Regions from separate parts of the Sphingomonas antarctica genome, predicted to be linked through region 4. Evidence: predicted binding sites of a transcription regulator. Region 4 holds the regulator's gene; each other region holds the start of a gene.

Region 1 (2,200 bases), on a different contig from region 4:
TCCGGGATCGCGGTTGCCAGCGGTCCGCCGCCTGGGCGGGCGTCGTTAGGCGGCGACTTGGCGGTCTTCCGCCGCAACCGGTCCGTCGACCAGTGCGGAAGATAGACCGAGGCGACCCTGCGCATCGCACCCCTCCATGATCCAGGCGTGCGGGTTGCCGCCGCGCACGCGTGCGAGTTCCACGCGCCAGCGGGGACGGCCGAGACTGGGGATGCCGAGATCCTCGCTCGGCGCGGCGGTGATCCGCCAGCGCGTGGCGGCCGCCGTCCCCTCGGCGGCCTGGTCCGCCTTCGACGACCGGCGGAAGACGAACGCCGCGACGCCCGAGCCTTCGGCCGCCAGTTGCAGGCGTTTGGACGCTGTGGTCGAATACTTGCCGATCTCGCCGACGACGCCGGCCAGTCCCGCATGGCGCAGGCATTCCTCCATCGCGAGCAGCACGTTCGCATCGCTCCCGGCCTCGACGTGGATTACCCGGTCGGGGTGGAGGCCTGCGAGATGCAAGGCGGGCGCGAATAGGTCGCGCCACCGCAAGCACCAGAGGACCGGGCCCTCTATTCTTGCGAGGATGCCAGCGAGGAACACTGTCGCGCTGGCATCGTCGGCGAGGTCGGTGCCACCGGTTATCTCGTGGAGCGCCCCGGAGGCGATGCCACCGCCGGGAAGGCGCGAGTCCAGCGCTTCGATGCCGAACGGTATTGCCTCGTGGCGGGCGCCTGCACCCTCGATGCGGGCGATGCGCGCACGCAGATCTTCGAGGACGAGGGATTGGCGCATGGCATCAGCAGACTAGCGAACAAGTTGATTCGTTCCTTATTTGTTCTTATCAACGGCGCTGAGTCAACGGGTCGCTGGAATAAAGGTCGTCGGAGTGTGCAATGTTGCACGTGAAGACCGGGCCGCGGAGACCATCGAGGAGACGAGCTGATGCCGACCAATTCGGAGGGTCTGCTGAGCATCGATGACGATGTGAAGATCCGCACGCTCCAGATAATCATGGGGACGGTCGAGCGCGAATTCCGGGCCGCTGCGGGGAGGCCGCCAAAGGCGGACGACGTCATGGACTTCTACGCCTTGGCGATCGGCGCCCTTCTCGATGCCGACACGCGCCTGCATACAGAGGAGGATTTCCACCTTGGTGCGTTGACCGCAGCCAACCACATCAAGTCGCGCGCGATCCAGATGCGCGCTTCGCACGACGCGCACGGCCGCAGCTTCTACGAGGTCATTACCGCCAAGATCGACGAGATCTTCGAGCAGAGCGAGCGACCGCACTGATGGTTGGAAAGACCGTGGCCGACCCTTTCGACCTTGAACGGTTTTTGACTGCCCAGGGCGATAGCTACGAGGCCGCGCTCTCGGAGATCCGGCGTGGCGCGAAGCGCAGCCACTGGATGTGGTTCATCTTTCCGCAGATTGCGGGGCTGGGCCGAAGCGAGATGGCCCAGCGCTTCGCTATCCGGTCGCTCGAAGAGGCTCGCGCCTATCTCGACGAGCCTGTCCTCGGCACCCGCCTTGGGGAGAGCGTGGCCGTGCTGCAGGATCTCACTGGACTGACGGCTATCGCGGTGTTCGGTGAGGTCGATGCAATGAAGCTCCGGTCCTCACTCACCTTGTTCGATTACGCTGGCGGTGGGCCGCTGTTCGCCGCGGCGTTGGAGCGCTGGTTCGACGGTGTTCGAGACCCGGCTACGATCCGGATCATCTCGGAAAGCTAGCCGACCTGCAGTGCTCAACTGTCGCGAGTGATTGGAGGAGTGCTGGCTAAAAGAAACCTACGGCTGTGCCTGAAACGACACCTTGAAACAGGTGCCGCCGTCGGGTCGATGACCGCTCGTCAGCTCGCCGCCGAGTTGTCTTGTAAGCGAGGTCACGACCCGCATGCCTAGGCTCCGGCTCGCCGCAGCCGGATCGAAGTCTTTCGGGAGATCGCGACCTTCGTCGGAGACTATCAGGGCATGCTGATTTCCCTCGATCTCATAGCGGACCTCAATCACGCCTTGACCGTGCTTGGCCGCGTTCGTGACCAGCTCGTTGACGAGCAGTCCGACGGGCTGCACCGACGTTGTGGGGATGTTGCCCTCATCCCCGCTCACCTGAATTTTCCGTCCGAGGATCGATTCCAGATCGGCGCATAACCGCCTCAGGAAAGCGATACAGGAGGCGTGATCGGCGGCCTCCGCATAAAAGTGGCGGTGCA
Region 2 (2,200 bases), on a different contig from region 4:
CGAAGTTTAGGCCTGAAACACTCTGACCCGGCGCACCACGTCGTATTTGAGGCCCGCCCCTCCCGCATGAGCGAGAGGGGTTAGGAAGGCCCACCCCCGCCGCCGCCAGAAGTGGCGACGGTGAACGCATGCGTTCACCCCCTCCCATGAATGGGAGGGGATTAGGTCACATATCGTCGTCGGCATCGGGTCCGGTCATGAGCGCTTCGGCGACGTCCTCGGTCTTGCCGCGGATCATCTTTTCGATGCGATCGGCGATATCGGGGTTCTCGCGGAGATAGACTTTCGAATTCTCGCGGCCTTGGCCGAGGCGGACCGAGTCATAGCTGAACCAGGCGCCGGATTTCTCGACGATGCCGGCTTTCACGCCGAGATCGAGGATCTCGCCCATCTTGGAAATGCCTTCACCGTACATGATGTCGAATTCGACCTGCTTGAACGGCGGTGCGACCTTGTTCTTGACGACCTTCACGCGCGTGGTGTTGCCGACCACGTCGTCGCGTTCCTTGATCGCGCCGGTGCGGCGGATGTCGAGGCGGACCGAGGCGTAGAATTTGAGCGCGTTGCCGCCGGTGGTGGTTTCGGGCGAACCGTACATCACGCCGATCTTCATGCGGATCTGGTTGATGAAGATGACGGTGCAGCGCGAACGGCTGATCGACCCGGTGATCTTGCGCAGCGCCTGCGACATCAAACGCGCCTGCAGGCCGACATGGCTGTCACCCATTTCGCCCTCGATTTCGGCGCGCGGCACGAGTGCCGCGACCGAATCGATGACGAGGATATCGACCGCGTTCGAGCGGATCAGCGTGTCGGCGATCTCAAGCGCTTGTTCGCCGGTGTCGGGTTGCGACACGATGAGGTTGTCGACATCGACGCCGAGTTTCTTGGCATAGCCCGGATCGAGCGCGTGTTCGGCGTCGATGAACGCCGCGGTGCCGCCGGCCTTTTGCGCTTCGGCGATGGCGTGGAGCGTCAGCGTGGTCTTGCCCGAGCTTTCCGGACCATAGATCTCAACGACGCGGCCGCGTGGCAGGCCGCCGATGCCGAGCGCGATGTCGAGGCCGAGCGAGCCGGTCGACACCGCTTCGATCTCGACCTTTTCCTTCGAGCCCAGCTTCATCGCCGAACCCTTGCCGAACGCGCGGTCGATCTGTGCCAACGCCGCTTCGAGCGCGCGGGCGCGTTCCGAATTGTCTACCGCCTTGGTCGCCATATTGTCGCCGATCACCTTCAACTGAACTGCCATTTGAGCCTCCCTGCTAGCCCGTTTGAGGGCTGGGTCAACGTGATGTTGGAACGGGACATAAATGGAACAAATGCCCCTGACAAGAACAAATAGGAACGAAATAGGAAATAAATGTCACTCGTAAGCGATTTCAATCACTTCCCAGTTCTTTTCGCCGCCCGGCAGGTTGACGGTACGCACATCGCCGACGCGGGCACCACGCAGCGCACGGGCGAGCGGCGAGCCCCAGCCGATGCGCCCCTGCCCTGCCTCGGCCTCGTCATCGCCCACGATGGTCAGGCGACGTTCGAGATCGTCGTCATCGGCCACGATGACGGTGGCACCGAAGCGCACAGCATCGCGCTCGCCCTCCCCCGGTTTGACGATTGTCACCGCCTTCATGCGCTTGGCGAGAAAGCCCGCGCGCCGATCGATCGCGCGCAATTTCTGGCGGCCGTAAATGTAATCCCCGTTTTCGGACCGGTCGCCATTGCCCGCGGCCCAACTGACGATCTCGACGATGGCGGGACGTTCGACCGACATGAGCTGTTCGTATTCGGTGCGAAGGGCGGCAAAGCCGGCGGCGGTGATGGGTTGGATCGGAGTCATTGGATCGGTCGTTACGGTTGTAAGGAGACTATGTGTGTTACGCCACCTGACCCTGTCCGCCGCCCTGTTGGCCCTTGCCGCCGCGCCGGCGCCCGATCCGTACATGCCGGGGCGGGAAATCGTGACCGACCTGAACAAGATCGTCACCGCCAACGGCGTGCAGGAGACCTTCGAGACCAGGCTCGGCGGTGCGCGGCAAATCGTGAATGTGCGCGGGGCGGACAAGAACAACCCGATCCTCGTTTTCATCCATGGCGGGCCTGCATCCGTCGAGATGCCGCTGGCCTGGTCGTTTCAGCGGCCCTGGGAGGATTATTTCACCGTGGTCCACTGGGATCAGCGCGGCGCGGGGCGCAGTTTTCC
Region 3 (2,200 bases), on a different contig from region 4:
ACGCGCAATCGAGACAGATGGATACGACCGCGATATAGGAACGCCATCCATAAAATTCAGGAGAGAGCGCAATGCGCGTCGGTGTCCCGAAAGAGATCAAGAATCACGAATATCGCGTCGGCCTGACCCCCGGGTCGGTCGCGGAGCTGACCGCCGCCGGTCACACCGTCAACATTCAAACCGGTGCCGGCCTCGGCATCGATTTTTCCGATCGGGATTATCAGGCGGTCGGTGCGACGATCCTGCCCGACGCGCCCGCCGTGTTCCGCGACAGCGACATGATCGTCAAGGTCAAGGAGCCGCAGGCGAGCGAGATCGCGCTGCTCGAACCGCGCCACGTCCTCTTCACCTATCTCCACCTCGCCCCCGATCCCGACCAGGCGACAGGGCTGATGAAGTCGGGCGCGACCTGTATCGCCTATGAAACCGTGACCTCGCGCACCGGCGCGCTGCCGTTGTTGAAACCAATGTCCGAAGTCGCGGGCCGCATGTCGGTGCAGGTCGGCGCGCATTACCTCGAAAAGGAACAGGGCGGACGTGGTGTTCTGCTCGGCGGCGTTCCGGGCGTTGCGCCAGCCAAGGTCGCGATCCTCGGCGGCGGCGTCTCCGGCGTCAACGCCGCGCAAATGGCCGTCGGCATGCGCGCCGACGTCACGATCTACGACATTTCGAACGATCGCCTTGCCGAGCTCGACATGTTCTTCTCCAGCCAGATCAAGACGCAATATGCGTCCAGCGCGGCCATCGCGGCGGCGGTGAAGAACGCCCACCTCGTCATCGGCGCGGTGCTTGTCCCCGGTGCTGCCGCCCCTAAGCTGGTCACGCGCGACATGGTCAAGACGATGAAGCGCGGCTCGGTGCTGGTCGACATCGCCATCGATCAGGGCGGCTGTTTCGAAACCAGCCACGCGACGACGCACGAGGACCCGGTGTTCGAAGTCGACGGCGTCATCCACTATTGCGTCGCCAACATGCCCGGCGCGGTCGCGCGCACCTCGGCCTTCGCGCTCAACAACGCCACGCTTCCGTTCGCGCTGCGTCTCGCCAATCTGGGTGCCGAAGCGGCGATGAGGGCCGACCCGCATCTCGCGAACGGCCTCAACGTCATGGCCGGCAAGATCCGCCATCAGGCGGTCGCCGAAGCGCTCGGCCACGAATACGTGCCATTTTAGTCTTCTACGTCACCCCGGCACAGGCCGGGGTCGCTCGAGGCGGTCGTCCTCCCTCGATAGCGGCCCCGGCCTCCGCCGGGGCGACGCGTGAATATCCAACGCCACCATCGTCACTCCGGACTTGATCTGGGCTCCAGCTTTCCCCTTTTCGATTGAACAATAGGAGAACATGTGCGTTACCTTGCACATGACCCAAACAGAAAACCCCAAAGACCATCCGACCGGCAATGCCGAGAAGGATCCCGACGACTGGACGACGGGCGACGAGCCGATGACCGGCGCCAAGGCGTCCTATCTCAAAACGCTGTCCGAAGAGGCGCATGCCGAATTCGACGACAGCCTGACCAAGGCTGATGCGTCGAAGCGCATCGACGAGCTTCAACAGGAGACCGGGCGCGGCACCTGACGCTCCACAGGCATGAATCACCATGAATCAATTGCGCAATCTTATGCGATCGAACATGAATCAGCATGAATCTCCGGTCCCCTCCCGCCGGGAGCTGGGGTGGGACATCACGCGTACCGCCTCCGCGTCAACATAATACAACGTAAGCCGCCAATTTGCCTTTCCGCGCCCCTCTCGTTACAGGCGCGCCACCCCGCATGGTCATCCCTGGAGGCGTGCGGGTTTAGGCAAACTGGAGTTATCATATGAGCGATCAGCTGACGCTGTCGGCCGAAGCGCGCGAACGAGCAGGCAAGGGAGCCTCTCGTGCCCTGCGTCGCGAAGGCCGCGTGCCGTGCGTAATCTACGGCAACAACGAAGACCCGCAGTCGATTCACGTCGAGGAAAAGGCGCTGATGAAGGCGCTGCACACGGGCCACTTCATGAATTCAGTGGTGATGGTCGGTGTCGGCGGCGGCAATGTCCGCACGCTGCCCAAGGACGTCGCCTTCCACCCGGTGACGGATCGTCCGCTGCACGTGGATTTCCTGCGCATTTCGGAACACGCCAAGGTTACGATCAACGTGCCGGTGCATTTCGATAACGAGGAAGACTCACCGGGCCTGAAGCGCGGCGGTGTGCT
Region 4 (2,200 bases):
GAGCTTGGTCGGCCCCAGCTTTCAGCTCAGCTTTGCCGCCATCGCGACCATCGTCGCGCTCCACGAAATACCCGCCGTCAAGGCCCGCTTCGCCAAGCGTGACGAGGCATGGTGGGGCAAGGTCGCTCGCGAAATCGGCGCCTTGCTCCTGACGGGCCTGGCGGTCGAAATCACCCTCGCCCCGATTGCGCTGTTCCATTTCCACAAACAGGGGCTGTTCGGCGCGTTGGCGAATATCGTCGCGATACCGCTGACAACGTTCGTCACCATGCCGCTCGAGGCGCTGGCCCTGCTGTTCGACACGGTTGGTCTCGGCACGCCGTTCTGGTGGGCGACCGGCAAGTCGCTCGACCTGCTGCTGTGGATCGCGCGCAGCGTCGCCGCCTGGCCCGGCGCGCGCGCGGCGCTGGCCGACATGCCGCTGGGGGCCTTCGCGCTGATTATCGGTGGCGGAATATGGCTGATCTTGTGGAAGACACGCGCGCGGCTGTTCGGTCTATTCCCGCTCGCCGCCGGCGTGCTGATCGCCGCTGCCGCGCCGCCGCCCGACCTGATCGTCACAGGTGACGGCAAGCATCTCGCGGTGCGGCAGACGGACGGCAGCTATGCGATCCTGCGCGACCGCGCGGGGGATTACGTCCGCCAGGTGCTCGCCGAACGCGGCGGGACGCTGGCGGAGTTGAGCGATCTCGACGGCAGCGACGGCGCATCGTGCAGTGCCGACCTGTGCCGCGCCACGCTGAGCAGCGGCGGGCGTTCATGGCGCGTGATGGCGACAAGAACGCCTTATCTTGTCGATCGACCGTTGTTCGAAGGCGAGTGCGCTGCTGCGGATATCGTCGTCAGCGACCGCCGCTTGCCCTATTGGTGCCGCCCGCGCTGGTTGAAAGCCGATGCCGTATTGCTCGCCAAAACCGGCGGACTGGCCATCGCGCTGAGCGATCAATCGGTCGCCACGGTCAGGACACCCGGCGACGCGCACCCGTGGGTCCGCGCCGCCGAGGCCAATTTCAATAGCGGCGGAGCAAACCGGCGAGGCGGCCCTGCACGCGGACGCGGTCGGCGCGATACCGCTGCGCCTCGTAACGCGCATTCGCCGGATCGAGGCGAACATTCCCGCCCCCTTCCGCATGGAAATATTTGAGCGTCGCTTCGCTGTCGTCGACCAGCGCGACGACGATATCGCCCTCGCGCCCGGTCTCCGTCTTGCGGATCAAGGCGAAGTCGCCGTCGAGAATACCCGCCTCGACCATCGAATCGCCCGAGACCTCGAGCGCATAATGTTCGCCCGGGCCGAGCAAGGCGGCGGGAACCTGCAAAATGCTTTGTCCTTCGATCGCCTCGATCGGCGCACCCGCGGCGATGCGGCCATGCAAGGGCAAGTCGATGACGTCGTTTGCGGGCATAGGTATCTTGGGCGCCGCGACCTTCGCGCGCGCCTTTGCAACTTGCGGCCCGCGCTCGGGCGAACGCACGACTTCGAGCGCACGGGCACGATTGGGCAGACGCTTCAGAAACCCGCGCTCCTCCAGAGCCGAAATCAGGCGATGGACACCCGATTTGGACTTGAGGGTCAGCGCTTCCTTCATCTCCTCGAACGAAGGCGAGATACCGGTTTCGGCGAGCTTGTCCTCGATATAGCAGATTAGTTGGTGCTGTTTGCGCGTCAGCATGCCTGCGGACTCCCATGGTCACGGAACGTTCCAGACCGTTTATGTTCGCATTTGTTCCCCGTCAAGACCCCGTCAACAGCCGTGACGTAGCGGCAGCAAGGTCGTCCTGACGCATCAAACTTTCGCCGACGAGGAAGCAGCGCACGCCATGCGCCGCCATCGCCGTCAGATCGGCATGGCTGCCCAACCCGCTTTCGGCGACGAACGTGCAGCCCGCAGGCGCGCGACCGACCAGTTCATACGTGCGCTCAAAACTCACCGAGAAATCGCGCAGGTCGCGGTTGTTGACCCCGATCAGCCGGGATCGAAGGTTCAGCGCGCGCTCCAGTTCATGCGCGTCGTGCACCTCGACCAGCACGTCCATGCCGCGCTCGATCGCCGCCGCTTCGATTTCCGCCATCGCCCCGTCGTCCAGGGCGGCGACGATGATCAGGATCGCATCCGCGCCGATCGCGCGGCTTTCGGCGACTTGCCACGGATCGATCAGGAAGTCCTTGCGGATCACCGGCAGACCGCACGCGGTGCGG

What was found. Region 4 encodes LexA, which represses DNA repair genes until DNA is damaged. Its sites were predicted from a motif close to GTTCCNCNCTTGTTCT; they were not measured.
Region 1: ACM9ME_RS12495 (ImuA family protein) is a predicted target of LexA. The motif match lies at 809-824, and genes of this name have one in related genera.
Region 2: recA (recombinase RecA) is a predicted target of LexA. The motif match lies at 1,302-1,317, and genes of this name have one in related genera.
Region 3: ACM9ME_RS06245 (DUF3072 domain-containing protein) is a predicted target of LexA. The motif match lies at 1,326-1,341, and genes of this name have one in related genera.

What each region holds. Positions count from the first base shown of each region.
Region 1 is NZ_CBCRXM010000013.1:69,542-71,741, reverse strand. Features, by position in the region: gene ACM9ME_RS12500 (DUF6504 family protein) at 1-125, opposite strand, end outside; gene ACM9ME_RS12495 (ImuA family protein) at 46-777, opposite strand; gene ACM9ME_RS12490 (hypothetical protein) at 928-1,278, shown strand; gene ACM9ME_RS12485 (DUF1810 domain-containing protein) at 1,278-1,718, shown strand; gene ACM9ME_RS12480 (sensor histidine kinase) at 1,776-2,200, opposite strand, start outside.
Region 2 is NZ_CBCRXM010000014.1:82,816-85,015, forward strand. Features, by position in the region: gene recA (recombinase RecA) at 167-1,249, opposite strand; gene ACM9ME_RS13005 (GreA/GreB family elongation factor) at 1,364-1,837, opposite strand; gene ACM9ME_RS13010 (alpha/beta fold hydrolase) at 1,872-2,200, shown strand, end outside.
Region 3 is NZ_CBCRXM010000004.1:158,920-161,119, forward strand. Features, by position in the region: gene ald (alanine dehydrogenase) at 72-1,172, shown strand; gene ACM9ME_RS06245 (DUF3072 domain-containing protein) at 1,360-1,578, shown strand; gene ACM9ME_RS06250 (50S ribosomal protein L25/general stress protein Ctc) at 1,824-2,200, shown strand, end outside.
Region 4 is NZ_CBCRXM010000007.1:28,575-30,774, forward strand. Features, by position in the region: partial or broken gene ACM9ME_RS09005 (ComEC/Rec2 family competence protein) at 1-469, shown strand, start outside; gene lexA (transcriptional repressor LexA) at 1,011-1,673, opposite strand; gene trpC (indole-3-glycerol phosphate synthase TrpC) at 1,735-2,200, opposite strand, start outside.